DNA from 3 places in the Erwinia sp. 2186 genome. Region 2 is predicted to be linked to each of the others. Evidence: predicted binding sites of a transcription regulator. Region 2 holds the regulator's gene; each other region holds the start of a gene.

Region 1 (10,752 bases), 1.4 Mb from region 2:
ATTTGTAACGATTACATCGTCAATACGCAGAAAGCGGTCTCAGCCAGCCTGGGCTATCACGGCTTCCCAAAATCTGTCTGTATCTCGATTAATGAAGTGGTTTGCCACGGCATCCCTAGCGACGAGCGCATTCTGAAAGATGGCGATATCGTCAATATCGACGTCACGGTGATCAAAGATGAGTATCACGGCGACACCTCAAAGATGTTTATCGCCGGCAAACCAACCATCCAGGGTGAGCGCCTGTGCCGCATCACTCAGGAGAGCCTGTATCTGGCGCTGCGGATGGTAAAACCGGGCATTCGCCTGCGGACCATTGGCCGTGAAATCCAGAAGTTTGTCGAAGCTCAGGACTTCTCCGTGGTGCGCGAATATTGCGGTCACGGCATCGGTAAAGGCTTCCATGAAGAGCCACAGGTACTGCATTACGATGCGGATGACGGCGGCGTGGTGCTTCAGGCCGGTATGGCGTTTACCATCGAACCGATGGTTAATGCCGGTGATTACCGCATTCGCAGCATGAAAGATGGCTGGACGGTAAAAACCAAAGATCGCAGCCTGTCGGCGCAGTACGAGCACACCATCGTGGTGACGGAAAACGGCTGTGAAATTATGACACTGCGCAAAGATGACACCATTCCCGCCATCCTGACGCACGACGAGTAACCGCTCGTTAAATAAAAAAACCGGCTGAGGCCGGTTTTTTTTGATCTCAGGCTGGTGCTGGCGCTATTGTCAGTGTTGATTTTTCCTATTCTGACTCGCAGAGCATTTAGCAGGAGCACTGGCGTGACCAAAACCCTCAAGGATTACAAGAAGTCTGGCTCCCCTGCCCACTGGGCTGATGCGGAGTTGACCCGCGAATCCCTCAAACAACACCTTGAGCAATTTCATCAGCTGCTGGCCATCGAGTTTGATGCTGGCGCAGAGGTGGAAGCGCTGATTGACGCACGCACACTGTTTATTGACCGCCTGTTGCGACGCCTGTGGCGCTTTTATGGCTTCCCGGAAAAGGACGGCATCGCGTTAGTGGCAGTCGGTGGCTATGGTCGTGGTGAACTGCACCCGCTTTCCGATATTGATGTGTTGATCCTCAGCCGCCTGCCGCTCTCCGAACAGGATGCCCAACGCACCAGCGAATTACTGACGCTGATGTGGGATTTGAAGCTGGAAGTCGGCCACAGCGTGCGCACGCTGGAAGAGTGTCTGCTGGAAGGTCTGTCCGATCTGACGGTGGCCACTAACCTGATTGAGTCCCGCATGTTGACTGGCGACGTGGCGCTGTTCCTCGAGCTGCAAAAGAACGTCTTCAGCGATGGCTTCTGGCCGTCTGACCGCTTCTTTGCCGCCAAAATTGAGGAGCAGCAGGAGCGCCACCTGCGCTATCACGGCACCAGCTATAACCTCGAACCCGACATCAAAAGCAGCCCCGGTGGCCTGCGCGACATTCATACCCTGCTGTGGGTGGCCCGCCGCCATTTCGGCGCCACCTCGCTGGATGAGATGGTCGGTTTTGGCTTCCTGACCGACGTGGAGCGTAATGAGCTTAACGAGTGCCAGACGTTCCTGTGGCGCATCCGTTTTGCCCTGCATCTGACGCTGCCGCGCTACGACAACCGCCTGTTGTTCGATCGTCAGCTGACCGTGGCTCAACGCCTGAATTATCAGGGCGAGGTGAATGAGCCGGTCGAACGGATGATGAAGGATTTTTACCGCGTCACCCGCCGCATCAGCGAGCTCAACCATATGCTGTTGCAGCTGTTTGATGAGGCGATTCTGGCGCTGGGCACCGATGAAAAACCCCGCGCCATTGACCATGAGTTCCAGGTCCGTGGATCGCTGATCGATTTGATTGATGAAACGCTGTTCGCCCGCGAGCCGGAAGCAATCATGCGGATGTTCTACGTCATGGTGCGTACGCAAAGTATCACCGGCATCTATTCAACGACGCTGCGCCAGCTCAGGCATGCGCGTCGCCATTTGAAGGAGCCGCTGTGTAACATTCCGGAAGCGCGTCAGCTGTTCCTTGCCATCCTGCGTCATCCGGGAGCCGTCAGCCGGGCGCTGGTGCCGATGCATCGCCACAGCGTGCTGTGGGCGTATATGCCGCAGTGGGCCAACATTGTCGGACAGATGCAATTCGATCTGTTCCATGCCTATACCGTTGATGAACACACCATTCGCGTGCTGCAAAAGCTGGAAAGTTTCGCCAGTGAAGCCACGCGTCCTCGTCATCCGCTGTGTGTTGAGATTTGGCCGCGCCTGCCACAGGTTGAACTGCTGCTGATGGCCGCGCTGTTCCACGATATTGCGAAAGGACGTGGCGGCGATCACTCCATTCTCGGGGCGCAGGATGCGCTGGAATTTGCCGAACTCCACGGGCTTAATTCCCGTGAAACCCAGCTGGTCGCCTGGCTGGTTCGCCATCATCTGCTGATGTCCGTCACCGCTCAGCGTCGGGATATTCAGGATCCGACCGAGATCCAGCAATTTGCCGAAGTGATGCAGAATGAGAATCGCCTGCGTTACCTGGCTTGCCTGACCGTTGCCGATATTTGCGCCACTAACGAAAACCTGTGGAACAGCTGGAAACAGAGCCTGCTGCGCGAACTGTTTTTCGCCACCGAGAAACAGCTGCGTCGGGGTATGGAGAACAGCCCTGACCTGCGTGAACGGGTACGTCATCACCGGTTGCAGGCGCTGGCGCTGCTGCGGATGGACAATATCGATGAGCAGGCGTTAAACCATATCTGGGGACGCTGCCGTGCCGACTATTTCCTGCGTCACACGCCAAACCAGCTGGCGTGGCACGCGCGCCATCTGATGAATCACGATCTGACCAAACCGCTGGTGCTGGTCAGCCCGCAGGCAACCCGAGGCGGCACGGAGATCTTTATCTGGAGTCCGGATCGCCCATACCTGTTTGCCACGGTAGCCGGAGAACTGGACCGACGGAACCTCAGCGTGCATGACGCGCAGATCTTCACCAGCCGTGATGGCATGGCGATGGACACCTTTATCGTTCTGGAACCGGATGGCAGTCCGCTGGCTGCCGATCGCCATGAAATGATCCGCCAGGCGCTGGAGCAATCCATCAGTCAGACCAGCTGGCAGTCACCGCGTCCGCGCCGCCAGTCATCCCGGCTCAAGCATTTCAGTGTCGATACTGAAGCCAAATTTTTACCGACCCATACCGATCGCCGAACCTATATGGAACTGATCGCGCTGGATCAACCTGGGCTGCTTGCCAGAGTGGGTGAAGTGTTCGCCGATCTCGGTGTTTCGCTGCACGGCGCACGCATCAGCACCATTGGCGAACGCGTCGAGGATTTGTTTATTCTGGCGAACAGCGAACGTCGTGCCCTGAGTCCGGAATTGCGTGAAGTGTTGCAACAACGGTTGACAGAGGCCCTTAATCCAAACGATAAAGTGTGACCCAGATTTAATTTTTAACACGCCTTGTGGGGCAGAGTGAGCGGATTCGGCCAGCCGAAAACCGCGCAACCTTCCCGCACCTGGAACACGATTTGACACAGGAAATCTGAATTAATGCAACAATTACAGAATGTTATTGAGAGCGCTTTCGAGCGTCGCGCTGAGATCACCCCCGCTAACGCCGACACCGTCACCCGCGAAGCGGTCAGCCAGGTTATCGCCCTGCTGGACAGCGGTGCCTTGCGTGTCGCAGAAAAGATCGACGGTCAGTGGGTGACGCATCAGTGGCTGAAGAAAGCCGTGCTGCTCTCGTTCCGCATCAATGACAATCAGGTGATTGACGGTGCAGAAAGCCGTTTCTACGACAAAGTTCCGATGAAGTTTGCTGACTACGATGAAGCGCGCTTCAAGAAAGAAGGTTTCCGCGTTGTGCCACCCGCCGCCGTGCGTCAGGGTGCCTATATCGCCCGTAACACCGTGCTGATGCCGTCTTACGTCAATATCGGTGCGTATGTTGATGAAGGCTCAATGGTGGATACCTGGGCGACCGTGGGTTCTTGTGCGCAGATTGGTAAAAACGTTCACCTGTCTGGCGGCGTGGGCATCGGTGGCGTACTAGAGCCACTGCAGGCTAACCCAACCATCATCGAAGATAACTGCTTTATCGGCGCACGCTCAGAAGTGGTTGAAGGCGTGATCGTTGAAGAAGGCGCGGTGATCTCCATGGGCGTGTACCTCGGCCAGAGCACCAAAATCTACGATCGCGAAACCGGCGAAGTGACCTATGGCCGCGTGCCAGCAGGTTCTGTTGTGGTTTCAGGTAACCTGCCTTCGAAAGACGGCAGCTACAGCCTGTACTGTGCGGTTATCGTGAAGAAAGTGGACGCGAAAACCCGCGCGAAAGTCGGCATCAACGAGCTGCTGCGCACTATCGACTAACGTCATCCGGGCCACCTTCAGTGGCCCGTAATCTTTTCTTTACACTTCCCCCAGCAACTACCTGTTTCGCGCATCGAAATAACTGATGCTATTGCGCAACAACTGAGCGATAATCCGCGCCGTTAAGCGCACAGACGCTCCCCCATCGCCTCCAGATTTCACAGTTTTCACCTTGAGTACGGGATGAGCGAGCTCAGCAAAGACATCGCGACCAGGCACTGCCACCGCAGCGTACATGCAGTACGCAAGCACAGGCATGCAGGGTTAACGCAGGATTTGTAACGCGCAGCCGAATCGACAATCTCCCGCAAAGGAACACGACATTATGTATGACAATCTGAAAGGTCTGGGCATCTCTTCTCCTGACGACATCGACCGTTACAGCCTGCGTCAGGAAGCCAGTAACGACATCCTGAAAATCTATTTCCGTAAGGATAAAGGCGAGTTCTTTGCCAAGAGCGTGAAGTTTAAATACCCACGTCAGCGCAAAACCGTGGTGGCCGATAACGCCAGCCAGGGTTATAAAGAAATTCAGGAAATCAGCCCGAACCTGCGTTATGTGATTGATGAGCTGGACCAGATTTGCCAGCGCGACCAGGTTGAAGTGGATCTGAAACGTAAAATTCTGGAAGACCTGCGCCATCTGGAGCACGTGGTTTCCAACAAAATCAGCGAGATCGAATCCGATCTGGAAAAGCTGACCCGCAGCGGCCGTTAATTCCCGGCAATCTGCAACAGAAAGGCGGAGATCACTCCGCCTTTTTTTATGCCTGAAATACTCCCTTCCGCAGTATCCCTACGCGTCACGTCGCAACGTCTTTCGCTGAATCCTTCCCTGCCCTTCCCTCACTCAAGGCTGTTCATCAAGCTGCAGCGCAACATACAACAGCAAGCGGTCGTCAAAATTACTCAGGTTAAGCCCGGTCAGCTCAGAGATGCGGTTCAGACGGTATTCCAGCGTATTACGGTGGATATACAACGCTTTAGCCGTCGCCGACGGCTGGACGTTATTGCTGAACCAGGAAATCAGCGTTCTTCGCAGCAATCCGTTGTTGTCCATCGACTTGAGTTTCGCCAGCGGCAAAGATAGCTCATTGGCCTGCCAGCCTCCACGCAGGCTGTCGAGCAGTACCGGTAACACCAGGTCCTGATAGAAATAGCTGCGTTGCTCGGGCATCCGCTGCTTGCCCACCACCATGGTGGTATGCGCGGTACGGTACGAACGGGCGATACTGCCCGGCCCGGTGAAGAAATTCCCTAAGGCGATACGCATCCGCAGATGGCCACTTTCGGTCATGCGTGACTGTAGCAGCTCCACCCGCTTGCGGTGATCGTCGGCGTCATAGCGGCCATGGGCGTTAAACGCCGGTTTGAGCACTACCATTTCGGTCAGGGAAACTATGGCAATCAGATTGTCCCTTTCGGGCGTGGTCAGCAGCGTTTGCAGCTGCTGCAGTTCCGACATTGCGCTGTCTACGCCCAGCTGGCCACTGTCCACTTCAACGACCGCCACAACCCGGGGTTGGTTAAGGTCGATGCGAAGACGCTGCGCCCATTCCACCAGCGCGGGCGACAGCGTGTCGCTGCGGATCAGGTTCAGCACCAGCTCTTCTCGCAGACGGCTGTCCTGCGCCAGCATATGCAGCAGGCGGGCCTGTTCCAGCATCATTTCCGCGGTCATGCAGACCAGCTCGCCATAATGCCTTAAGGTTTCTGGCGCGCCGGTGAGACCGATGACGCCAACAATATCGCCGTCGATGCGCATCGGCAGATTGATGCCGGGCCGAACGCCGTGCAGATGTTTCGCCACGCCTTCGTCGATATCCACCACGCGCGCCTGCGATAACGCCAGCAGCGCGCCTTCGTGCATTTCACCAATACGTTCGCGGTCACCGCTGCCGATGATCCGGCCACGCGCATCCATCACATTGACATTGCTGTCAATAATTTGCATGGTGCGGGCGACAATGTCCTGTGCCAGGCGGGCATCGAGATGATAGGTAGCCATTCACTGCTCCTGAAAAGCGTTATTCAGTCAGCATACCTGTGCAATACCGACGGTACATTGTGCATCTGCACTAAGCGGCGTTTGGTCTGTGAAAATTGCGGGGAGCATCACAAAGAGAAGGGGTTAACGCGGGCATAAAGCGGTGCCGGCGATGGTCGCCGACACCTGAGGGTTTACTGCATCAGCAGGTAGATTGTGCTGTCACCACGCTGAATATTCAGCGCCAGTACTGAAGGTTTGGTATCGAGGATCTTGCGCAGTTCGCCAAGATTCGCAATCGCCTGTTGGTTAACGCCGAGGATCACATCGTCCTTCTTCAGACCAATGCGTGCAGCGGCAGAGCCGGCCTTCACGTTATCGACCTTAACGCCTTTGGTGCCCTTCTCGTCAAAGTTGCTCAGATCGGCGCCTTCAATGCCGGTGTAGATCGTTGCCGATTCCACTTTGGTCTGAGTACTTTGCTGAAGCTCAACGTTCACCGTCACCGGCTTACCGTCACGGATCAAGCCCAGCGACATTTTGGTGCCCACCGGCAGCGATCCAATCTGCGCACGCAGTGCGGAGAAGCTGGAGATCTGCTTACCGTTGATCGACGTCACCACGTCACCCGCCTTCACGCCCGCTTTAGAAGCGGAAGAGTTCGGCAGAACCTGGCTGACAAACGCCCCACGCTGGGCATCGACATTCATCGCCTTCGCCAGCTCGGAGTTCAGCTCGGTACCCATGATGCCCAGCTCGCCGCGTTTCACCTGGCCATATTCAACCATCTGCGCGGTCAGGTTTTTCACCATGGTACTTGGGATAGCGAAGCCAATGCCGATGTTGCCGCCGTCCGGTGCGAGGATCGCGGTATTGATACCGATCAGTTCACCGTTAAGGTTGACCAGCGCGCCGCCGGAGTTACCCCGGTTGATTGCGGCATCGGTCTGAATAAAGTTTTCGTAGTTTTCAACGTTCAGGCCGCTGCGTCCTAATGCAGAAACGATCCCGGAGGTGACCGTTTCACCCAGTCCATACGGGTTACCGATCGCCACGGTGTAGTCGCCCACACGCAGATCGTCAGAATCAGCAATCTTAATGGCCGTCAGGTTTTTGGCATCTTTTAGCTGGATTAACGCAATATCTGAACTTGGATCTTTGCCGATGACTTTCGCATCATATTTGCGGCCGTCGCTCAGCTGAACCTGGATTTTGGTAGCATTGTTGACCACATGATTATTGGTCACGACATAGCCTTTCGCGGCATCAATCACCACTCCCGAGCCCAGCGCACGGAATTTCTCCTGCTGGGTTCCGGCTCCGCCCTGATCCTGGCCCTGGTCTTGTCCCTGGCCCTGCGCACCGCCGCCCTGACACATCGGAGAGCTCTGGAATGGCGAGCCGTCCTGACAGAATGGCGAGTTATCACCGAAGAACTGCTGGAACTGTTGTGGCATACGCGGCGTTTTCACCGTGGTACTGCCTTCAACATTGATGCTCACAACGGAGGGCATCACTTTTTCGAGCATCGGAGCCAGGCTTGGCAGCTGCTGGCTGGAGGAAGAAGCGGTTTCGGCTGCGGAAGCAACCAGCGGGGTCATCGCCATTCCCAGGCTCAGAGCCAACGCGCTTGCTAAAAGTGTTTTTTTCATGCGTCTGTTTCTCTAGTGTCCAATTATGCAACCATTGCTGTGGTCGTGATGATGAGATTCACGTTTTAACGCTAAGTTCATGAAAAAGTTTCAGCCAAAGGTAAATATTTATTCTCTGGCTTTACAATTCAACCGGGCGTAAACGTTATTCCACCGCCATCAGGCGGCGATACTCATCCCATGCATATAAATCCGTCATTCCACTGACGTAATCCTGCAGCATTCTCGCCCGGTAATAATATTCCCAGATAGCGATATCGCCCGCGCGATTATCCAGACGACCCACGGCCTCACTATATGCCAGACGAAAGCGCGTCGACAATTTATGGAAAAGGCGTGTCTCAATCGGATAGCCTTTTAAGTAATCTTTTTCGATCAGTTCGGCAAATTCGTCCTGACTCAGCATCAGTAAAGGGTGATAAATATCCAACAGCCCTTTGATCACACGATAGCCTTGCAGCTCGAGCTGTTCAACGTCAGGATGGTTAAACACATGACGAAAGGCAACTTTTTTGAAAATTTCCAGTAACTGACTCTGGGCATTCCCATCTTCCAGCAGTGCGCCATTGAATTTCCCGTCAAAGACTTCCGGCAAATTATCAATAAAGCGGCTGGCCGCATGTGGCACCAGGCGGGAAACCGTATTCACCCGCAAATACATAAAGAACTGATCTTCACTGCTGCGGCTGGTTTGGGAACTTCTGGATTTATCCAGCGCGTTGGTTACCACTAAATTGAATAAATCATTCGGCTTATGGCTCGGCCATAATGCATATAAGTGCTCGTAAAGTTGCTCAACGCTGAAAATGTTTTTTTCTACCGCATCCTCAAGATCGGCCACGCAATAAGAGATATCGTCCGCGGCTTCCATGATATAGGTCAATGGAAAGCGACAGTGCGGTTGAAGATCCAGTTCTTTGCGTAATCTGGCGACGTATTCTGCTTCCGCCAGATAATATCCCGGTTTTTTCATCAGATAATCGTGGCCTGGCGGAATTTTTCCTCTGTGCCACGCCGGACGGGTATATTTCAAAATACAGCCCACCTGTGCCCAGGTCAGGTTCATTCTTAACAGCGAATGCACCATGCGGATCGCCTGCGCATTCCCCTCAAACTGGGATAAATCTTGACGAATCTTTGCACGAAGATCGTTAAAGCCATCGGTTTGATAGCGCAGGACTTCCGGCTCACAACGGTCTGCGCGATCGTCTGGCGGGAGAAAATCGTTATCCATCCGCTGACGGAACCAGTCATTGATCGCCGATTCACCAAAATGGCCGAAAGGCGGATTGCCGATATCGTGCATCAGGCAGGCCATTTCAACGATGCTTTCAAACGGGCCGGTTAGCTGATCCAGGCCGTAATTTTCCAACTGCCCTGACTCCTTCAGACGGGTCAGGATCTCTTTGGCGATATAGCGTCCAACCTGTTGCACTTCAAGGGAGTGAGTCAACCTTGAGCGAACGGCGGCATTGCGTTCAAGTGGGAAAACCTGGGTCTTCTGCTGCAAGCGGCGGATAGCCGCCGAATTGATAATGCGCCCGCGGTCGCTCTCAAAAATACGCAGAATCTCATGCTCGTCTTTCATCCCCTGCATCGGGCGATAACGGCGCTGATAATTGATCTTTTTTCTGAAGTCGATTTCGGTCATGCCTGCTTCCCGTTGTCCGGCACCAGATTCAAGCCTGGTACGCGTGATGCCTTTCATCCTGCCATGATAGACTATGCGCCGAAACCACAGATTAATTCCACAACATTAGCGAGTATCCCTATGAAAGCAGGCATTATTGGTGCAATGGAGCAGGAAGTGACTCTGCTGCGCGACAAGATTGAAAACCGTCAAACGCTGACGCTGGCAGGCTGCGAAATTTATACCGGGACGCTCAATGGCGTTGAGGTTGCGCTGCTGAAATCGGGCATCGGTAAAGTCTCTGCCGCGCTCGGAACGACCTTGCTGCTGCAACTCTGCAAACCCGATTTTATTATCAACACCGGCTCTGCGGGTGGGCTGGCGCCTTCACTGAAAGTGGGCGACATCGTGGTGTCGGATGAAGTGCGTTATCACGATGCGGATGTGACTGCTTTTGGCTATGCGCCAGGTCAGATGGCGGGTTGCCCGGCGGCCTTCACTGCGGATGCAAAACTGATCGAAGCGGCTGAAGCCTGTATTAAACAACTCGGCCTGCACGCGGTTCGTGGTCTGGTGGTCAGTGGTGATGCGTTCATTAATGGTGCTGAACCGCTGGCGCGCATTCGCTCTACCTTCCCAGATGCTATCGGTGTCGAAATGGAAGCCACGGCGATTGCCCATGTCTGCCATCAGTTCGACGTGCCGTTTGTAGTGGTTCGTGCCATTTCCGACGTGGCCGATCAAGAATCGCACCTGAGCTTTGATGAATTCCTGGTGGTCGCGGCAAAACAATCCTCTCTGATGGTAGAAACCCTGCTGACCAATTTGTCACGTGGCTAAGCGTTTCTTCGCCTGTCTGCTGCTGCTGGCCTGTTTTGCCACAGCAGCGGCATCGCCCCGGGTGGTCACCCTGGCCCCCAACCTGACAGAACTGGCGTTCGCTGCCGGGATTACCCCAGTTGGCGTCAGCGCCTGGTCCGATTATCCGCCTGCCGCGACGCACATTGAGCAAGTGGCAAACTGGCAGGGCATTAATACCGAACGCATTCTGGCCCTCAAGCCTGATGTGGTGCTGGCCTGGCGCAGCGGCAACCCCAGCCGTCAGGTGG
Region 2 (10,752 bases):
CCTCGGCGCTGACCAGCTTGCTGTTGTATGGCTCGCTGCCGTAAACCACCGACCAGGCTTTGGCGACCGTTGGCGACCACTCTTTGCCGCCCATAAAGCGTTTACTGGCGACCGAGTGGCCGACTTCTTCTACCATCCAGTCAAGGTTCTGCTTCAGGCTGCAGGCGATATACGCCGGCGCCACGTCCTTCTGATCGGCATAACAGCCGATGGCCTTGACCTTCGCCGCCGCCGCGCCTTGCAGCGCCCCTAAGCCGGTCACATCGGCGGTATGCCAAATCACATCCGCACCGTTGCCGATCAGGGTGGTGGCCGCTTCCCGACCTTTGGCCGCATTGTCATAATCGCCGGTTACCACGCCCAGGCCTTTTACTCCCGGACGCGTTTTCTCCGCGCCGGCAATAAACGCCCGCATCATCGCCTGCTGCGTCGGGTTATCCCCGCCGCCGACAAAGCCCACCGCCTTGCCCTTATCGGAAATCAGCGCCGCCAGCGCGCCGGCAGCATAAGCCGACTGCAGGTAGGCCAGATTGACGTACTCAACGTTGGCAGGTGCTTTGCTGTCTGGCTTGAAGGTCGACGCAAAGAAATAGGTGTCCGGATAATCAGGGCCGACTTCAGCAAAGGCCGAGCCGTATTCGAAGCTGTGTCCGATAATCAGCGAATAGCCGTCGTCGGCATAACCGCGGATAGTCTGTTCCATCTGCGCCTGCGGCACGCTTTCGCTCCAGGCAACGGTGAAGCCCTCTTTTTTCAGGGCCTGTAATCCCTGATAAGCGAGCATGCTCCAGCCGCCATCGGCGACGGAGCCGGGTAATAACAACGCGATCTTAATGCTTTTATCGGCCGCCATTGCACGCTTCGAAAGTAACGGCGCCAGAGCCGGTAACATCACCGCACCCGCCAGCATTTTTGCAAATCCCCTGCGACTTACACCTGCCATTTTTTTGCCCCCTCAACTGAAGATTGTTCAGTTATGCCGCGATTTTCGTTACCTTAAAAGCACATATTTTCGTACTCATTGATGCCTTAAAGGCAACGCAGGAGTTTTGCATGTTGCAACACCGGCTCTGGACCTACCTGGATGAAGTGGCGCGCTGCGGATCGATCCGCAAAGCCGCAGGTCGGCTGCATATCTCAGCGTCGGCAATCAACCGCCAGATCCTCGCGCTGGAGGAAGAACTGGGCACGCCGCTGTTTCAGCGCTTGCCGCGTAAAATGGTGTTAACCGCGGCGGGGGAAGTGTTGATCCACCATGTGCGGCAGACCTTTAAAGAGCTGGAATGGGCGCAGATTAAGATTGAAGAGCTGAAGGGATTACGGCGAGGCGAAGTGACGGTGGCGATGATGAGCGGGCTGGCCGCCAATTTGATCCCGCGAATGGCCGCTGAATTTCGCCGGGCAAATCCGCGGGTGAAACTGATCCTCCGGCAGATGACCACCGGCGACGACATTACCGCCGCGGTGGGATCCGGTGAGGCCGACCTCGGGCTGGGGTTCGATTTTGACCTGCCGCCCTCGTTGCGCATGCTGGGCAGCGCCGTCGGCAGACTGGGTGCGGTGGTTGCTCCCGGCCATCCGCTGGCCGATAAAACCAGCCTGAGGCTCAGCGACTGCGTGCCTCATCCGCTGGTGATTGCCGATAAGTCGATGGTGATCCGCCCGTATCTGAATGAGCTTTTTGCCCGGGCGATGGTCACCGTGCATCCGGTGATTGAAACCAACTCAATCGAAGTGATGCGCCAGGCGGCGATGTTCGATCAGGCGCTGACCTTTTTAACGCCGTTTGATATCGAATTCGATCTGCGCAGCGGGCGTTTGATGTATATCCCGGTACGTGAACTGTCACAGCAGGCACAAACGCTGATGCTGATTGGTCACGACCGGGGCACCAGCGCGATCGGCAGCGTGCTGGCAGAAACCATCAAAGTGATGATGGGACAGATGGCGTAACGGCGTTGCCGCGAAGACAACGCCCGTGGATCTTTAGCGCTGGAAAGGAGGTTGATAAGCCTGCACTTCCTCAATCAGCCGGATCAGGGCCTCAGCCGCCCGATCGGTTTCAATCTTACCGCGTTCAGCATCTGCCGCCGCCGCATTGCCGGTGGTGCCGGACGGATGCAGATCTTCCGCCATCCAGCCAAAGCCGACGCCGCCTTCCGGGGTCAGAATACCGCCCGTTTCCGCCAGCGCCACCGAGGCGGAAACAAAGTTCTGCGCATAGTCCATCTGCACCAAATCCGGGTGCAGATGCAGCATCACGCTGGTTTCGGATTCCCCGCCGTGAATGCCGTGCTGTAACTCCTCCGCGCTAAACAGGTCGGAAGAATCAATGGTGCGGAACCAGCTGGCGCCGACCGCAAACAGGTCGAGTTCGATGCGCAGCTGGCGACAGACGATTTCCATCAGCTGCGGTTGCCCACCATGGGAATTCCAGAAAATCAGTTTACGGATCCCGGCACGCCAGGCGCTTTTCGCCACCTCAAACCAGACTTTACCCAACACCTCATAAGGAAGGGTTAAGGTGCCGGGAAAATTGAGGTGCTCATCGGATTTCCCCACCGGCAGCGCCGGGAGGATCAGTACCGGCAAATCCGCCGGCATTAACTCGACCGCGCGCGCAATAATGCCCGCGTTGATGGCGGCATCCACCCGGACCGGCAGGTGCGGACCATGCTGCTCGACGGCGCCAATCGGCAGCACCGCGATCACTTTATCCATGTCCAGCTCACTGAATTCTCGGGTGGAAAGATCCCACCACCAGCGTGACGACGGCATATTCATCTGGCACCTTCTCCTGCATCATTTTTGTCAGTCTGCGGATATTCGTGGCCGAATTGAAGCAGCAAAAATGCGGCGCAGCGTTGCTTTTTTGGCATCAGAGAGTGGCAAAGATGACACCCGTGCGCGAAACATGGTACCAATGCGTGATCGATGTGACTTTACTCAGGGAGGTATGCGCATGTCAGCCAAACATCCGGTTATTGCCGTCACCGGCTCCAGCGGGGCGGGAACCACCACCACCAGCCTGGCCTTCAGAAAAATTTTCCAGCAGCTGAATCTGCATGCCGCCGAAGTCGAAGGCGACAGCTTTCACCGTTATACCCGTCCTGAAATGGATATGGCGATCCGTAAAGCGCGCGATATGGGCCGCCATATCAGCTATTTCGGCCCGGAAGCCAATGACTTCGCCCTGCTCGAACAGACCTTCGCGGAATATGGCCGGTCAGGCAGCGGCAAATCCCGCAAATATCTGCACACCTATGATGAAGCGGTCCCCTGGAATCAGGTTCCGGGAACCTTTACGCCGTGGCAACCCCTGCCGGAACCGACCGACGTGCTGTTTTATGAAGGGCTGCATGGCGGCGTGGTGACGCCGCAGAACAATGTCTCGCAGCAGGTTGATTTGCTGGTTGGCGTGGTACCGATCGTGAACCTGGAGTGGATCCAGAAACTGGTGCGCGATACCAGCGAACGCGGCCACTCACGCGAAGCGGTGATGGATTCGGTGGTGCGATCCATGGAGGATTACATCAACTTTATTACGCCGCAGTTCTCCCGCACGCACATTAACTTCCAGCGTGTGCCGACGGTGGATACCTCTAACCCGTTCGCGGCGCGCGGTATCCCGTCGCTGGATGAAAGCTTTGTGGTGATCCATTTCCAGGCGCTGGAAGATATCGACTTCCCGTATTTGCTGTCGATGCTGCAGGGATCCTTTATCTCGCACATTAATACGCTGGTGGTGCCGGGCGGCAAGATGGGGCTGGCGATGGAGCTGATTATGGGGCCGCTGGTGAAGCGTCTGATCCAGGGTAAGAAAATAGAGTAAGCCCCGCGGGCACGGGGCTTAGGGCTTTGATGGGATGACTTACGCCGGTAACTCAATCACTTCATAGCTGTGGGTGATTTCCACGCCCTTGCCCAGCATCAGTGCCACCGAGCAATATTTCTCCGCGGAGAGATCGACGGCACGCGACACCGCTTTATCGCCTAAGGCCACGCCGGTGACGATAAAGTGCAGATTGATGTGGGTGAACAGGCGCGGGGCCTCTTCACGGCGTTCGGAGCTGAGCTTCACTTCGCAATCCTTTACGTCGTGGCGGCCCTTCTGCAGAATGGAAACCACGTCGATTGCGCTGCATCCGCCCGCGGCCATCAACACCATCTCCATCGGGCTCGGGGCTTTATCGCCCGCATTTCCGTCCATCAGAACCTGATGCCCGGATGAGGATTCTCCCAAAAACGTTAACCCTTCAACCCACTTGACTCGAGCCTGCATAACAATTTCCTCTAATTCATTCAGTTATCGCCAGATTACGCTTTAGGCAGAAAAACGGCAATGCGGCAATTTTCGCACTATGCTGAAGCGAGACAACACAAGACACTCGTTGAAAGCTGTGCTACAAACAAAGCTGTAATATTTTCGTCAGTACTCTACAGGCACGACGAAACGAATCGCATAACGAGCCAGGCTTTTAACAGAGGCCCGAATAAATTTCCTGATGGGAAACGCTTGACTATTTCAACGCCTGGCAGGGAACTCTGCCCCTGTATTTAGGCACGATTACAACAGAGGATAACAGCGAATGGTTCTCGGCAAACCGCAAACAGACCCGACACTTGAATGGTTCCTGTCTCATTGCCATATTCATAAGTATCCATCCAAGAGCACGCTGATTCATCAGGGTGAAAAGGCAGAAACCCTCTACTATATCGTCAAAGGTTCAGTAGCGGTGCTTATCAAGGATGAAGAAGGCAAAGAGATGATCCTGTCTTACCTCAATCAGGGCGACTTTATTGGCGAGCTTGGCCTGTTTGAAGAAGGTCAGGAGCGTAGCGCGTGGGTACGCGCGAAGACAGCCTGTGAAGTGGCTGAAATCTCTTACAAAAAATTCCGTCAGCTGATCCAGGTTAACCCTGACATTCTGATGCGCCTGTCTGCACAGATGGCGAATCGCTTGCAGGTCACTTCTGAGAAAGTGGGCAATTTAGCTTTCCTCGATGTGACGGGTCGCATCGCGCAGACCTTGCTGAACCTGGCAAAACAACCGGACGCCATGACGCACCCGGATGGGATGCAGATCAAGATCACCCGCCAGGAAATTGGGCAAATCGTTGGCTGTTCTCGTGAAACAGTGGGACGCATTTTGAAGATGCTGGAAGATCAGAACCTGATCTCGGCACACGGTAAAACTATCGTTGTCTACGGCACTCGCTAATCGGCTCTGATCCACGGCGCAACACCTGGTGTTGCGCCTTTTTATTTGGTGTGGAGTGATGTGGCGTCGACTGATTTATCACCCGGAGATCAACTACGCATTGCGCCAGACGCTGGTGCTCTGTTTACCGGTAGCGATGGGATGGCTACTGGGCGACTTGCAAAAAGGGTTGCTGTTTTCCTTAGTCCCTGCCTGTTGCAACCTCGCTGGCCTTGATACTCCTCATAAGCGCTTTTTCAAACGCCTGATCGTTGGCGGAAGCCTGTTCGCCTTCAGCAGTTTCCTGATCCAGTATCTTGCCGGTCACCACGTTCCCCTGCCCGTGATCCTGTTTTCGATGGCGATGCTGCTGGGCGTCACCGGTGAAATCAGCCCGCTGCATGGCCGCCTGCTGCCCGGCTCGCTGATAGCCGCAATCTTCACCCTTAGCCTGGCAGGACGCATGCCGGTGTGGGAACCGCCGATGCTCTACGTGCTCGGCACCATCTGGTACGGCGTGTTCAACTGGGTCTGGTTCTGGCTGTGGAAAGAGCAGCCGCTGCGGGAAACCTTAAGCCTGCTCTATCGCGAGCTGGCGGGTTACTGCGAAGCGAAATACACCCTGCTGACCAAACTCACCGATCCGGAGAAAGCCCTGCCTCCGCTGCTGGCGCGCCAGCAAAAAGCGGTCGACCTGATCACCACCTGCTATCAGCAGATGCATATGCTGTCAGCCACCAACAACAATCACCACAAGCGGCTGACCCGCGCGTTTCAAATCGCGCTGGATTTGCAGGAGCACATCTCCGTCAGCCTGCATCAGCCGGAAGAAGTACAAAAGCTGGTGGAGCAAAGCCATGCCGAAGCGGTGATCCGCTGGAACGCGCAGACCATCGCTGCCAGGCTGCGTGAACTGGCCGACGATATCCTCTACCACAAGCTGCCCGAGCGCTTCACCATGGATAAGCAGCTTCAGGCGCTGGAGAAGATCTCACGGCAGAATCCGGATAACCCGGTGGGCACCTTCTGCTATTACCACTTCAGCCGCATTGGTCGGGTGCTGCGTACCCAGCGTCCCCTTTATCAGCGCGATTTGATGGCTGACCGGCAGCGCCGACTGCCGCTGCTGCCGGCCATCAGAAGCTATTTGTCGCTGAAATCGGCCGCCTTGCGCACCGCCGCCCGCTTCGCGGTGATGCTCACCTTTGCCAGTTCGCTGGCGCTGTTCTTTAATCTGCCCAAACCCTACTGGATCCTGATGACGGTCATGTTTGTCAGCCAGAACGGTTACAGCGCAACCCGCGTCCGCATCCAGCACCGTGCGCTGGGCACGCTGGCCGGGCTGGTGATTGCCGCGGTGACCTTGCGCCTGCAGGCACCCGAATCCATCGTGCTGCTGGTGATGTTAGCCATCACCCTTATCAGCTACCTGTTTATCCGTAAATTCTACGGCTTTGCGATGATTGGCTTTACGGTCACCGCCGTGTATTCGTTGCAGCTGCTCTCGCTTAACGGCGCAGACTTCCTGCTGCCGCGTTTACTGGATACGCTGATGGGTTGCCTGATTGCCTTCGGCGGTACCATCTGGTTGTGGCCGCAATGGCAAAGCGGGTTGCTGCGGCAGAATGCGCATGACGCGCTGGAAACCTATCAGGATGCGCTGCGGTTATTGCTGGGGAATGAACAGGACCCGGTAAAGCTGGCCTATCAGCGTATCCGCGTTAATCAGGCGCACAACGCCCTGTTCAACTCGCTCAATCAGTCGATGCAGGAGCCAGGCTTTGATCCCAGCTATCTGGCGGATATGAAACTGTGGGTGACGCACAGCCAGTTTATCGTCGAGCATATCAATGCCATGACCACGCTGGCGCGGGAACACACCATGCTGACCTCGTCGCTGGCGGAGCGTTATCTGCAGGCCTGTGAGGTTGCGTTGCAGCGTTGCCAACAGCGGCTGGAGTATGACGGGCCGAGCTCAGAAGCGAACGTGCTGGATACGCAGATGGAGTTGAATCAGGGGCCGGTGACCATCCTGGAAAGGCATGTGAAGCGGATCCTGGGGCACCTCAGCGTGATGCACACCATCTCGTCACTGGCGTGGAGCGCGCGGCCGCATCATGGGCGCTGGTTGTCCCGACGGTTAAGGAAGTCGACGTAAGCAGAATGGTGCGGAGAACGGCAGGCGCGGATCGGGAGCTGAGCCACTCAGCTCCCGTTTTTGTCGGTTAAGACAGGACTTTTTCGACGGCTTTGGCGAAGCGCGCCATGCCTTCTTCAATGTCGGTCGGCTCAATCACCAGCGAGGGCGCAAAGCGGATCACATCGGTACCGGCATTCAGGATCATCACCCCTTCAGCGGCGGCGGCATTCAGAATATCGCGCGCTTTGCCCGCATGTTGTGGCTTCAGCGCCGCACCAATCAGCAACCCTTTACCGCGAATGTCGCTGAAGAGATCCAGCTTCGCGTCCAGCGCTTTCAGCGCGGTGACAAACTGCTCACGACGCGTTTCCACCCCGCTCAACACCGCTTCGGTATTGATGATATCCAGCGCGGCTTCGGCAATGGCACAGGCCAGCGGATTTCCGCCGTAGGTGGTGCCGTGCACGCCTGGCGACATGGTGGAGGCAATTTCGTTGGTGGTCAGCATCGCACTGACCGGGAAACCGCCGCCCAGCGCTTTCGCGGTGCTGAGGATATCGGGCGTCACGCCGTAATGCTCATAGGCGAACAGCTTGCCGCTGCGACCCATACCGCTCTGCACCTCATCCAGTACCAGCAACGCCTGATGTTCGTCACAGAGTTTGCGCAGCCCCTGCATAAATTCAACGGTCGCGGGCATCACGCCGCCTTCACCCTGAATCGGCTCAACCACGATGGCGCAGGTGTGATCGTCAATGACCGCTTTGACCGCATCCAGGTCATTGAACGGCACATGCACGATATCGGCAGGTTTCGGGCCAAAGCCGTCAGAATATTTCGGCTGGCCACCGACAGAAACGGTAAACAGCGTGCGGCCATGGAAGCCGTTGTGGAAAGCGATGATTTTGCTTTTGTACGGCGAATGGCGTTTAGAGGCGTAATAGCGGGCCAGCTTGAAGGCGGCTTCATTGGCTTCAGCACCGGAGTTTGCGAAGAACACGCGCTCGGCGAAGGTGGCGGCGATCAGCTTGCTGGCAAGGCGCAGTGCGGGTTCGTTAGTGAACACATTGCTGGTGTGCCAGAGGGTTTCACCCTGCGTTTTTAACGCTTCCACCAGCACCGGATGGCAATGTCCCAGCGCGGTGACCGCAATCCCACCGGAAAAATCGATGTACTCTTTGCCCTGCTGATCCCAGACACGGCTCCCTTTGCCTTTCACTGGCACAAACTGCGCTGGTGCATAAACAGGCAATATCACTTCATCAAATGTCGCCCGCGTTACCGCTAATTTATCCGCTGCCATTGACTACCTCATCATTTGTAACGTTGCAGGAAAGTGAAATTATAATCATAAAATATGCATAATAAATCACTCAAAGGCAATTTATTTACGCGCGAGAAAATTCGCCAGCAGCTGATGCCCTTGCTCGCTAAGGATACTTTCCGGATGGAACTGCACGCCCTGCAGCGGCAAATGGCGATGGCGGAAGCCCATAATCTCGTCCGGTTGCCCGTCTGCGAGGGTCCAGGCGGTGATTTCAAAATCATCGGGCAGCGAGCCGTTTTCCACAATCAACGAATGGTAGCGGGTGACGGTGAGCGGATGATTCAGCCCGGCAAACACGCCGCCATCGTTGTGTTCAATGGCGGAGACTTTCCCGTGCATCACTTCGCGCGCCCGCACCACGCGCGCGCCAAACGCCTGGGCAATCGCCTGATGCCCCAGGCAGACGCCCAGAATCGGCAGCTTTCCGGCGAAGGCGCGGATAGCCGACAGAGAAATCCCCGCGTCGTCAGGCGTGCAGGGCCCCGGAGAAATCACCAAATGTTCGGGCTGTAGCGCCGCGATCTGCTCAAGGGTGATCCGATCATTCCTGTGGACTTCAACCTCGGCGCCCAGCTCGCAAAAGTACTGGTAAAGGTTCCAGGTAAATGAGTCGTAGTTGTCGATAAGCAGTAGCATGGTGGCTCCGGGCGGGATCAGGACGGCGCTATTCTACGCACTTTCCGGCCGTTCGCTTACCACTTTGCCAAACGCGGCGGTCAGGAAGCTGAGATCCCCGTCCAGACTCGCCTGGTTCGCGGCCTGCCAGCTTTCCGCATCCATATTCTTCCACTGAATATCAAACCCGGCCTGAATGATCACCTGCTCAAACAGCAGTCGCTGAGCGCGCCCATTGCCGTGCAGGAACGGATGCAGCACCGTGAGTTCGCAGTAATACCACGCCAGACGTTCGGTCAGCGTTTCCAGCGGCAAATCGGCCAGGCCATTCTCATCTTCAAGCGACTGCATCAGCGCATTGCCTTCTTTCTCGATATATTCGAAATGGCAGCACGGCGTATCGCCCAACTGGATATCAACGCGGCGCAGTTCGCCCGCATCCTCAAGGACATCCTGAAATAACGCATGGTGAAGCGCCCGCAAATGGGGAAGTCCGGGATGAGCAGGGCCGGGATCGAAGGCGGTGCCGTCTAACTGAAAACTGGCGAGGAAATTGGCCTCCAGTCGTTGCTGCCAAAGGCTGTGTTTTTGTTTCTCGGTGACTTTTTTGGACATGCTGCCTCCATGACGAAGTGATTGCTGCTTAATGCGGCCGGGCGGCCGCGTGCAAGATGCCTGCACTCAGTATAAGCAGCAATCACCCATCGGGAGATTAAGGCAGTACTTTTGCGGAGAGGATCACCACCGGTTTCACCGGAACATTCTGGTAAGGACCGACGTTCTGCGACTGAACCTGGGAGATTTTATCCGCCACGTCCTGGCCTTTCACAATCTTACCGAACACCGCATAGCCAAAATCACGCTGGCCATGGTCGAGGAAAGCGTTGTCCGCGACGTTGAGGAAGAACTGGCTGGTGGCACTGTCCTTGTCCGCGGTACGGGCCATTGAAATGGTGCCGCGCTTGTTCAGCAGGCCATTGTCGGCTTCGTTTTTAATCGGCGCGTTGGTCGGCTTCTGCTGCATATCCGCAGTAAAGCCGCCGCCCTGCACCATAAAGCCGGGGATCACGCGGTGGAAAGTGGTGTTGTTATAAAAACCACTGTTGACGTAATCAACGAAGTTCTTGGTGGAGATCGGTGCTTTCTGATTGTTGAGTTCCAGCTCAATGTTGCCAGCGGAGGTGGTCAACATCACATGCGTGTCTCCCTTGGCTGCCAGAGCAGATACGGAGATCGAGGACAGCGCGAGAACGGTCGCAACCGCTGTCAAAGTACGTTTTAACATGAAAGATTCCTTACAAAGGGCTACAGGCAAGAAAACTGATTGTAAAGAGGCGCTTACCCGTGCGCCAGCGTTTTACCTATATTTACGTCGAAACCTGTCCGGGCAATCGCTTGCGAGAGCCGACAAAGCGTGAGCTTGCTCACGTTATTCATGAATATGAAAACAAATGTTTCATTAATTATTT
Region 3 (10,752 bases), 690 kb from region 2:
GGTAGCCACTTCGGGTGCCTGAACGGGCGCAGACGCCACGTCAGTAGCCGGAATGGGTGAGGTTGCCGCTTCAGATACCTGAACCGGTGTGGTCACCGCGTCAGGGGCTTTGACAGGGGAACTGGCCTGATGGTCGGCTTCCGCTGGCGTCACACCCTCATGCGTCTCGGCAGAGTTCTTCACAAGGGGGTTATGGATGGTGTTGGCTTCGTCATCGGCTTTTTCATTTTCGCCGAGGTAAGAACGCTTCATGGATTCTGCTGATTGCTTCAGCTCTTCCATTGACGCCTTCAGCTCAGGAGAAAGGCTGTTCTTACTGGCCTCTTCCACCTTTTTCAGGCTGTCCTGCAGCTCCTGCAATTTAAGTTCCTGAGCGAGTTCGTTCTGCACACTGGTCGCCAGTGAACGCAGAGCGCGGATCCAGCCAACGACGGTTCTGACCGCCACCGGTAAACGCTGTGGACCCAGCACGACCAGCCCGATAACGAACACCAAAATCAGTTCACTAAAGCCTATGTCGAACACGGTTTATACCTTGTCGTTCTTGACGTCTTCTTTCTTCGCTTCTGTCTGATCTTTTTCCGCCAGTTTGGCATGGAAGTCAGCATCATTAGCATGGTCTTTATCTTTCTCGTTTTCATCGCCCATGGCTTTTTTGAAGCCTTTGATCGATGAACCCAAATCAGATCCCAGCGTACGGAGTTTGTTGGTACCAAACAGAAGAACAACAATTACGGCAATGATTAACAATTGCCAGATACTAATACCGCCCATGATTTTGCCTCTGATATTGAGTTGTGATGCCAGTTTTTCAGTATATACAGCTTGTGTTGCGCTGACGATGAGCAAACCATCACCAGCGCGGGATAACCTTCTGTTTACCTTTCATGACAATCAGCTGGTTTTACGCCAGCCAACCAGCCAGCTCACCAGACCGGCGGCGATCATCGCCGCGGAAATCAGATCCCAATCTGGCCGTGTCAGCAAGATGGCAGTGCCGCTGAGCAACAAGGTCGCACCGACGCCGAACAGGTAACGGGACTTATGCTGTCTGATCCGCTCGCCTTTTAAATCGTTGGTCAGCTTGTCGACGCTGTGTTGCAAATGCTTGTGCTGGCGCAGGCTGTCATAGAAGAGTTCCGGCAGTTCTGGCAATTTCTCAGCCCAGAAAGGCGCTTTCTCTTTCAGTGCCCTGACAATGGCCGGAATACCGATTTGATCTTTGATCCAGTCTTCCAGGAACGGTTTGGCTGTTTTCCACAGATCCAACTGCGGATAAAGCTGCCGCCCAATGCCTTCAACATACAACAATGTTTTCTGCAGGAGAACCAGTTGTGGCTGAACTTCCATATTGAAGCGTCTGGCGGTGTTGAAAAGATTCAGCAACACGTGGCCAAAGGAGATCTCTGCCAACGGCTTTTCAAAAATGGGTTCGCACACGGTGCGGATGGCAAATTCGAAATCTTCCACGTTGGTGTCCGGCGGAACCCAACCAGAGTCGACGTGAAGCTCGGCCACCTTGCGGTAATCACGATTGAAGAAGGCGATGAAGTTTTCGGCGAGATAGCGCTTATCTTCTTTATTCAGCGAGCCGACAATCCCGCAGTCGATGGCGATATATTGCGGATCTTCTGGATGGTCGTAGCTGACAAAAATATTGCCCGGATGCATATCCGCATGGAAGAAGCTGTCGCGGAACACTTGGGTAAAGAACACCTGCACGCCGCGCTCAGCCAGCAACTTCATGTTCACGCCATGCTTCTCCAGCGTCACCACGTCGGAAATCGGAATACCGTAGATCCGCTCCATCACCAGCATGGTTTCGCTGCCGTAGTCGGAGAAGATTTCCGGAACGTACAGCATTTTGCTTTTATCGAAGTTACGGCGAAGTTGGATGGCGTTAGCCCCTTCGCGCAACAGGTTCAGCTCATCAATCAGCGTTTTTTCGTAGTCTGCGACCACTTCCTGCGGACGCAAGCGGCGGCCGTCGGGTAACAGGCGTGGAACCCAGCGCGCCATGCGGTTGATCAGCTTCATATCGGCTCTGATCACCGGCAGGATGTCCGGGCGAATCACTTTGATCACCACTTTCTGGCCGTTTTCTTTCAGCGTTGCCGTATGCACCTGGGCAATCGACGCTGATGCCAGAGGTTTGATCATGAAATCATCAAAGCGGGATTCAACCGGGCAACCAAGAGACAGTTCGATCTGCTGCTTAGCCAGCACGCCGTCAAATGGGGCTACCCGGTCCTGCAGCATCGCCAGCTGATCGGCAATCTGCGGCGGGAACAGGTCGCGTCGTGTCGACATCATCTGACCAAACTTGATCCATACCGGACCCAGTTGCTCCAGCGCCAGGCGAATACGGTCGCCAAGCGGCAGGTTTTTGTGCTTGTTGGGCAGCCAGAACAGGCACTTACGCCACATGCGGATCGGCAATGCCAGACGGGTTTTGGGGATCAGTTCATCCAGGCCGTAGGTGAGGAATACCCGGATAATCAAATAGAGTCGGCGCAATTCTCCTGGCGTCATTTGCCCTCCAGCGTTGCAAGGCGGCTTTCAAGCGCGGAAAGATCGCGCGATAGCGCATCAACTTCTTCAGCAAACCAGGCTGCTTCTAATCCGCCGGGTGCCAGCCGCCACTCTTCGGTCAGCGCCTGACCGAGATAGGCCTGCTTGCGTTCAGCATCACCACGTAACAGCTGGAAACCGCGACGGGCAAACTGGCTGATACCCTGCGCCACCACGTCCCCGGTCCAGGGCGCAAGGTATTCAGCGGGGTCCAGCTCGGCGAGATCGATAAGCGCAGAAAAGTGCTGCACAACCTGCAGATCGCCGTCGACTTCCAGCTCGCCACTGCGGATCACGCTGGTCAGCTGCTGGCGATCGCGCAGCTTGCGCAAGGTGGCAATCTGCGTTTTTACCGTGCAATCGGGCGTGTCATTCCACTCGCCCAGCACATCAACCTGATGCTCGCTGAAGATAAAGATCAGCGGCTGTTTCAGTTCAGCCAGCACGATGGCCAGGCTTTTGCCATTCAGGCGCTGACGTGCTGCTTTCAGGCCGCGATCGCGATAGAGGATCTGGTTAAGTGCCGTTTCCAGGCCCGCGGTTAACAGCGGCGTTAAAGTCATTCGCTTTCCTGTTTAGAACTTGAACCCACGGTGCAGTGCAACGATGCCACCGGTGAGATTGTGATACGTGGTGTTTTCAAAGCCCACGTCTTCCATCATCTGCTTGAGTGTGTCCTGATCCGGATGCATACGGATGGATTCGGCCAGATAGCGATAGCTCCCGGAATCCTTCGCCACCAACTCGCCGATGCGCGGCAGGATATGGAAAGAGTATGCGTCATAGGCCTTGCTTAGCGGTTCCAGCACCGGCTTGGAGAACTCCAGCACCAGTAAACGGCCGCCCGGCTTCAGTACGCGGAACATGGACGCCAGCGCTTTCTCTTTCTCGGTGACGTTACGCAAGCCAAAGGCGATGGTAATGCAGTCGAAATAGTTGTCCGGGAAAGGCAGTGCTTCAGCATTGGCCTGCACGTAGTTCACGTTGCCAATGATGCCGTTGTTGCGTAATTTCTCACGGCCCACTTTCAGCATCGAGCTGTTGATATCAGCCAGCACCACTTCGCCCGTCTCGCCCACCAGGCGCGAGAACTTCGCGGTCAAATCGCCGGTGCCGCCCGCCAGATCCAGCACGCGCTGCCCACGGCGGACGCCGCTGCAATCGATAGTAAAACGCTTCCAGACGCGGTGGATGCCGAACGACATTAAATCGTTCATCAGGTCATATTTGGCCGCAACGGAATGGAAAACATCTGCCACCATTTCTTCCTTGTCGCTTTTCGCTACGGTACGGAAGCCGAAATGAGTGGTGTCCTTTGATTCATCTGCCATTTGTTTTGCCTGCTCTGCAATCAATTATCTGCCAAGTGTACCAGAGTCCAGCAGGTCAGGCACGCAGCCTGGCGGCTTATTCATTGACTCTTAATGCGCCGTTATCCTGCCCGGAATCGCCATCTGGCTGGGCTTCATCGTCCTCCAGCTCAGCGATATTTTCGGCCGATTCCGGCATGGCCTGTTCAACAAGCCGCGGATTAATCGGCCGTTTCACCTCGATACCCAGCTGACGGAAGCTTTCGGTCTGGGCGATCATATTGCCCCGCCCTTCCGACAGTTTTTTCATTGCCTGACGGTAACTGTCCTGCGCTTTGTCCAGACTTTGGCCCATTGAGGACATGTCATCGACAAACAGGCGCATTTTATCGTAGAGCTTCGCGGCACGATCGGCGATGCGTTGGGCATGGCGGCTCTGATGCTCATAGCGCCAAAGATTGTTAATCGTCCGCAACGCCACCAGCAGGGTGGTTGGACTGACTAACATGATGTTCAGGTTGAGCGCTTCGTTAATCAACTCCGGCTGACGATCGATCGCCAGTAAAAAGGCCGGTTCAACCGGGATAAACATCAACACATAATCCAGGGAGCGTAAACCGGGCAATTGTTGGTAATCTTTTCGGCTCAGCTGACGTAAATGCCCACGAATGGCGGCAATATGCTCGCTGATTGCCGCTTCGCGCTGCGCCTCATCGTCACCGTTGAAGTAACGTTCGTAGGCCACCAGCGTCATTTTGGCATCGATAACCACATCTTTGCCCTGCGGCAGACGCACGATCACATCCGGCTGCATCCTTCCGTTCTGTTCTAACTGAATGGTGACCTGGGTTTCATACTCATGGCCTTCCCGCAGCCCGGAGGCTTCAAGCACGCGGCTCAAGACCACTTCACCCCAGTTACCCTGGGTTTTATTGTCGCCTTTCAGCGCTTTGGTCAGGTTGATCGCTTCCTGCGCCATTTGCGCGTTCAGCTGCTGCAGGTTGCGGATTTCATGCGAGAGGGTATGACGTTCACGGGCTTCCTGGCCAAATCCGTCCTGCACCTGGCGGCGGAAGCCTTCCAGCTGTTCACGCAGTGGCGAAATCAGGCTGTTAAGGCTTTGCTTGTTTTGCTCATCAACGCGGCGGCCACTGTTTTCGAAAATCCGGTTTGCAAGGTTTTCAAATTGCGCGTTCAGCCGCTGCTCGCTGTTGACCAGCAGGCGCTGTTTCTCTTCAGCAGCCATGCGGGTTTCTTCAAGACGGATGGTGACTTCGCGCAGTTCGGCTTCCTGAGAACTGTTGATTTCCAGCTGGTTGCGTAATTCCCGCGTCAGCTGTTCAGTTTCATTGCGCCAGTGATCGAGGTGGTGAAGCTTTTCCTGGGCCGCAGACAGCGTCCCGTGTAGCTGGCGCAACTCGAGCTCATTCTGCCGTTGCGCCTGCTGACAGGTTTCGACCTGCTGCTGCAGCCGTTGACGCTCTTCGCGCAGCTGTTCCGCTGACTGCAGCAGCAATTGCCGTTCGGTTTCCTGCCGGGCTGAGACCTGCTGCCCGCGAAACCAGGCGATTGTCCAGCCTGCCAGCACACCGGCCAGCGCCAGACAAACGCCATAACTGATTGTTGCATCCACCTTTATTCTCCCGCATGGACTTATCTACGGGAAAAGGTAGAGGCCTACTGTATGAATGTCCAGATAAAAAGCGTCAGATTAGGCGGCGCGCCGCATCTACTACGATACGTACCGCATCACTCTCGGTTCTTTTCATCGTTTCCGCATCAGGAATTTCCTGCTGAGTGCGGTTGACGATCACACCCGCCACCATACCGGCCCGCAGTCCCTGACTGGCACACATGGTTAACAGCGTTGCCGACTCCATTTCATAGTTCAGCACGCCCATATCCTGCCATTCCTTCATTGAGTTCTGGAAACGGCTGACGACGCGGCCTGAAAAGGTGTCGTAACGCTCCTGACCAGGATAGAACGTATCGGAAGATGCGGTGATGCCAATGTGGGTGGTTGCGCCTGCCGCTTTCGCCGCGTCGACCAGCGCCGTGGTGCAGGTAAAGTCCGCGACAGCCGGGAACTCCAGCGGGGCGAAGTGCAGGCTGGCGCCATCAAGACGCACTGAGCCGGTGGTGACCAGCACATCGCCGACGTTAATCTCTGGCTGAATAGCGCCAGTGGTACCGACGCGCAGGAAGGTGCGCACGCCCAGTTGAGCCAGTTCTTCCACTGCAATAGACGTTGAAGGACCGCCGATGCCGGTGGAACAGACGATCACCGCCTTGCCATCCAGCTCTGCACGCCAGCTGGTAAATTCACGGTGTGAAGCCAGATGGACCGGGTTTTCCATCAATGCCGCAATTTTTTTCACCCGCTCAGGATCGCCCGGCACAATCGCCAAGGTCGCGCCCTGCAAATCCGCTTTTGTTAAACCCAAATGAAAAACGTCTGAGTGTGCCATTTCAAACTCCTGTAACGGGAAAGGGGGATAAGGATCTGGCGGTCACAATAATGCAAAGCTGCCGAAAATTATGTGAATCGCATCACTTCGTCCAATGAAAGTTACATTGAATCAACAACAAGAAGTGACATACATCACATTTAAACACTCTTTCCTTTCGGATTGCCACAACTTGCCCTCACGGTCAGGTAATGGCAGTGTTAATGATGGGTAGAGAGCAACCCCCTGACCCAAACGTAATCCTGGCTATAGTTAGCTGATTGCGCTAATGCATGCATGGAGAGGACAATGAAAACCGACGAGAATACGACTCAAAAAATGAGCAATAATGGGTTCACTCCTGCGGTATCGCCTACCGCATCGACCACGATTATTACTGACAGTGACGCCATCCAGTCAGGTGAAACATCCATTCCTACTCAGGGCGAGAACATGCCCGCTTTTCACGCCAAACCGCGTCATGTCAGCGGCCCACTGCCGGTGATTCTGGTGGTTCAGGAGATTTTTGGCGTGCATGAACACATTCGCGATATCTGCCGTCGCCTGGCTGCCGAAGGCTATCTGGCGGTTGCGCCAGAGCTTTACTTCCGCCAGGGCGATCCTGCTGAATACGACGATATCCCGACGCTGTTTAAAGAATTAGTCAGCACCGTTCCGGATAATCAGGTGTTGGCCGATTTGGATCACGTTGCCAACTGGGCCTCCCGTCACGGCGGCGATATGCGCAATATGGGCATCACTGGCTTCTGCTGGGGCGGACGCATTACCTGGCTGTATGCAGCACACAATCCACAGCTGAAAGCCGCCGTGGCCTGGTATGGCAAAATGGTCGGAGAGAAGACGCTGAAGCAGCAGAAGCAGCCGGTTGATATCGCGGTGGATTTAACTGCGCCGGTGTTAGGACTTTATGGCGGCAAGGATGACAGCATTCCGCAGGAGAGCGTGGAGACTATGCGCCAGGCGCTGCGTGCAGCGAACGCCAAATCGGAAATTATTGTTTATCCGGATGCGGGCCATGCCTTTAATGCCGATTACCGCCCAAGCTATCATGAAGAGTCGGCCAAAGATGGCTGGCAGCGCATGCTCGCCTGGTTCCGGCAGAATGGCGTGAAGTAATAAAAAAAGGGGCGCCAGGCGCCCCACATCACTTCAATCACTCAGAAATCAGGCCGGTTTTTTAGTTTTGCGCAGATTCTGGGCGGCTTGCACCATGTTCGCTAACGCCTGACGCGTTTCTGTCCAGCCGCGGGTTTTCAGACCACAATCCGGATTCACCCACAGACGCTCAGTCGGGATGCGCTTCGCCGCCTTCAGCAGCAGTTCCTCCATCCATTCCACGCCGGGCACGTTTGGCGAATGAATGTCGTACACGCCAGGGCCGATCTCATTCGGGTAATCAAACTCCTCAAACGACTCCAGCAGTTCCATATCCGACCGTGAGGTTTCGATGGTGATCACGTCCGCATCCAGTGCCGCAATCGACCCCATGATGTCGTTGAACTCGCAGTAACACATATGGGTATGGATCTGCGTGTCATCCCGCGCCACGGCAGCGTTCAGGCGGAAGGCATCAACGGCCCATGCCAGATAGGCCGCCCAGTCGGACTGGCGCAGCGGCAGACCTTCACGCAGGGCAGGCTCATCGATCTGAATGATGCCGATACCGGCTTTTTCCAGGTCTTCCACTTCATCGCGTAGCGCCAGGGCAATCTGCTTAGCGATGGTTTCACGGCTCACGTCTTCACGCGGGAATGACCAGCAAAGGATGGTAACCGGCCCGGTCAGCATGCCTTTCACCGGTTTCTCCGTCAGGGACTGGGCGTATTTCGCCCACTCAACGGTGATCGCCGCCGGGCGGCTGACGTCGCCGATAATAACGGGCGGTTTGACGCAGCGTGAACCGTAGCTCTGCACCCAGCCATTTTGCGTGAAGGCAAAACCGTCGAGGTTCTCGCCAAAATACTCAACCATGTCGTTACGTTCGGCTTCGCCGTGAACCAGCACATCCAGACCCAGACGTTCCTGCTCAGCAATGGCCTGTTTGATATGTCCGGCAATGCCGGTACGGTAGTGATTACTGTCGAGGCGACCCTGTTTGAAGTCCAGGCGCAGGCCACGGATTTCAGTAGTTTGTGGGAACGAACCGATGGTGGTGGTCGGCCAGGCCGGCAGGTTAAAGCGCTTGCGCTGCGCGTCAGCACGTACGCTATAGCCATGATCGCGCTGGCTGTCTTTCGCGGTGATCGCCGCAAGACGTTTGCTGACCGCCGCGTTATGCACCCGACCCGAATCACGGCGGGCACGGATCGGTGCGCTCCAGGCCTCCAGTGACTGCGGGTTATTGTTGTTCAGCGCGTTGCTCAGCAGTGACAGCTCAGCACACTTTTGCAGGGCGAAGGCGAACCAGCTTTTCACTTCGTCGTCCAGGCGGGTTTCGGTACTCAGGTCGATAGGGCTGTGCAGCAGCGAACAGGACGAACCGATCCACAGCTGTTTGCGCTGGGAAACCAGCGGTTGCAGGCGTTCAAACCAGCTACTTAAGTCGGCTCGCCAGACGTTACGGCCATTGATAACGCCGACGGACAGCAACCAGTCGGCAGGGATCCTGGCATTTAGCGCAACGATATCGTCTTTACCCTGCACCAGGTCAACGTGCAGCCCCTGCACCGGCAGCGTACGGAGGGTATTGATGTTAGTGCCGGCGCTGTCAAAGTAGGTGGTCAGCAGCAGTTTGGTGTTGCCCTGCAAGGCATCATAAGCCGGTTTGAAGGCGTTCAGCCATTCCTGCGGCAGTTCCAGCACCAGCGCAGGTTCATCAATCTGTACCCATTCAATTCCGCGGGTAGCCAGCTCGCCCAGCACCTGCTGGTAGACCGGCAGAATGTCTTTCAGCAGGCTCAGTCGGTCAAACTGTTCGCCTTTTACTTTACCCAACCACAGATAGGTTACCGGGCCCAGCAGCACCGGTTTTACGTTGTGGCCAAGAGCCAGCGCTTCATCGACTTCTTCCAGAATTTGTGTCCAGCTAAGTTTGAACTGCTGGCCCTGGGTGAATTCCGGCACCATGTAGTGGTAGTTGGTGTTGAACCACTTGGTCATTTCGGCAGCGGCAGCGGGCTCACCCGTGGGTGCCCGGCCACGGCCAAGACGGAACAACGTATCCAGATCGACAGAGCCGTCTTTGTTTTGGTGACGGGCCGGCACGTTGCCCAACATCAGGCTGGTGGTCAGAACGTGATCGTACCAGGCGAAGTCACCCACCGGCACCCGATCAACGCCCGCCTGCTTCTGCTGCTGCCAGTGGCGGGCACGCAGTTCGCGGCCTACCGCCAGTAAATCGTCCTGAGTGCTGTTACCCGCCCAGTAGCTTTCCTGCGCTTTTTTCAGTTCGCGACGCAGACCGACGCGAGGGAATCCAAGTGTGTGGTTCAGAATGGTCATCAGTTCTTTCCTCAGTTGTTGCCCGCTGTCCTTGCAGATGCAATCAGGCTTTTAGACGTCCAGATGTTTACACATCTATAATCCGCAGGTACTGTAGTCACCACAAGCGCAAATTGTTCACTGTCGATGTGAAGGACTCTCATGATCGAACTCAAACACCTGCGGACGCTGCAGGCGCTGCGGACAACCGGTTCGCTGGCGGCCGCGGCGGCCCAGCTTCACCAAACGCAGTCGGCGTTATCTCATCAGTTCAGCGACCTGGAACAGCGTCTGGGCTTTCGGTTATTCGTGCGTAAAAGCCAGCCGCTGCGCTTTACGCCCCAGGGCGAAATCCTGCTGCAGCTGGCGGAACAGGTGTTGCCGCAGATCCAGCAGGCGCTTCAGGCCTGCCACGAGCCTCACCAGACCACGCTGCGCATCGCCATTGAATGCCATAGCTGTATCCAGTGGCTGACGCCGGCGTTGAGTAATTTCCGCCAGAGCTGGCCTCAGGTGGTGATGGATTTCAAATCGGGCGTCACCTTCGACCCTCAGCCTGCCTTGCAGCAGGGCGAGCTGGATATCGTGCTGACCTCCGATATTCTGCCGCGCAGTGGCCTGTTCTATTCGCCGATGTTTGATTTTGAAGTGAGGTTAGTGCTGGCCCAGGATCATCCGCTGGCGAAAGTGGACCATATCTCGCCGGAAGATTTGGCGAATGAAGTGCTGATGATTTATCCGGTGCAGCGTCAGCGTCTGGATATCTGGCGACACTTCCTGCAACCGGCTGGCGTCAGCCCGGCGCTGAAAAGCGTCGATAACACCCTACTGCTGATCCAGATGGTGTCGGCCGGAATGGGGATTGCGGCACTGCCGCATTGGGTGGTGGAAAGCTTCGAACATCAGGGACTGGTGGTGACCAAAACGCTGGGTGATGGCCTGTGGAGTCGGCTGTATGCCGCCGTGCGCGATGGTGAACAGCG

The links. Region 2 encodes CRP, which controls carbon source genes, mostly activating them, when cyclic AMP is high. Its sites were predicted from a motif close to ATGTGANNNNNNTCACAT; they were not measured.
Region 1: a site for CRP is predicted at 6,478-6,495, ahead of ACXKZG_RS18315 (CdaR family transcriptional regulator). Genes of this name have one in related genera too.
Region 3: a site for CRP is predicted at 6,472-6,489, ahead of udp (uridine phosphorylase). Genes of this name have one in related genera too.

What each region holds. Positions count from the first base shown of each region.
Region 1 covers NZ_CM173824.1:3,894,308-3,905,059, forward strand. The annotation lists gene map (type I methionyl aminopeptidase) at 1-666, shown strand, start outside; gene glnD (bifunctional uridylyltransferase/uridylyl-removing protein GlnD) at 790-3,435, shown strand; gene dapD (2,3,4,5-tetrahydropyridine-2,6-dicarboxylate N-succinyltransferase) at 3,550-4,374, shown strand; gene ACXKZG_RS18310 (DUF3461 family protein) at 4,700-5,092, shown strand; gene ACXKZG_RS18315 (CdaR family transcriptional regulator) at 5,225-6,382, opposite strand; gene degP (serine endoprotease DegP) at 6,556-8,013, opposite strand; gene dgt (dGTPase) at 8,159-9,664, opposite strand; gene mtnN (5'-methylthioadenosine/S-adenosylhomocysteine nucleosidase) at 9,785-10,483, shown strand; gene btuF (vitamin B12 ABC transporter substrate-binding protein BtuF) at 10,476-10,752, shown strand, end outside.
Region 2 covers NZ_CM173824.1:420,481-431,232, reverse strand. The annotation lists gene ACXKZG_RS01925 (BMP family protein) at 1-943, opposite strand, end outside; gene ACXKZG_RS01920 (LysR family transcriptional regulator) at 1,054-1,953, shown strand; gene ACXKZG_RS01915 (creatininase family protein) at 1,987-2,784, opposite strand; gene ACXKZG_RS01910 (phosphoribulokinase) at 2,963-3,832, shown strand; gene ACXKZG_RS01905 (OsmC family protein) at 3,872-4,282, opposite strand; gene crp (cAMP-activated global transcriptional regulator CRP) at 4,590-5,222, shown strand; gene ACXKZG_RS01895 (YccS/YhfK family putative transporter) at 5,281-7,359, shown strand; gene argD (bifunctional acetylornithine/succinyldiaminopimelate transaminase) at 7,427-8,644, opposite strand; gene ACXKZG_RS01885 (aminodeoxychorismate synthase component II) at 8,726-9,304, opposite strand; gene ACXKZG_RS01880 (putative adenosine monophosphate-protein transferase Fic) at 9,338-9,898, opposite strand; gene ppiA (peptidylprolyl isomerase A) at 9,996-10,568, opposite strand.
Region 3 covers NZ_CM173824.1:4,644,567-4,655,318, forward strand. The annotation lists gene tatB (Sec-independent protein translocase protein TatB) at 1-525, opposite strand, end outside; gene tatA (Sec-independent protein translocase subunit TatA) at 529-774, opposite strand; gene ubiB (ubiquinone biosynthesis regulatory protein kinase UbiB) at 895-2,532, opposite strand; gene ubiJ (ubiquinone biosynthesis protein UbiJ) at 2,529-3,134, opposite strand; gene ubiE (bifunctional demethylmenaquinone methyltransferase/2-methoxy-6-polyprenyl-1,4-benzoquinol methylase UbiE) at 3,147-3,902, opposite strand; gene rmuC (DNA recombination protein RmuC) at 3,979-5,514, opposite strand; gene udp (uridine phosphorylase) at 5,588-6,349, opposite strand; gene ACXKZG_RS21645 (dienelactone hydrolase family protein) at 6,638-7,465, shown strand; gene metE (5-methyltetrahydropteroyltriglutamate--homocysteine S-methyltransferase) at 7,514-9,790, opposite strand; gene metR (HTH-type transcriptional regulator MetR) at 9,932-10,752, shown strand, end outside.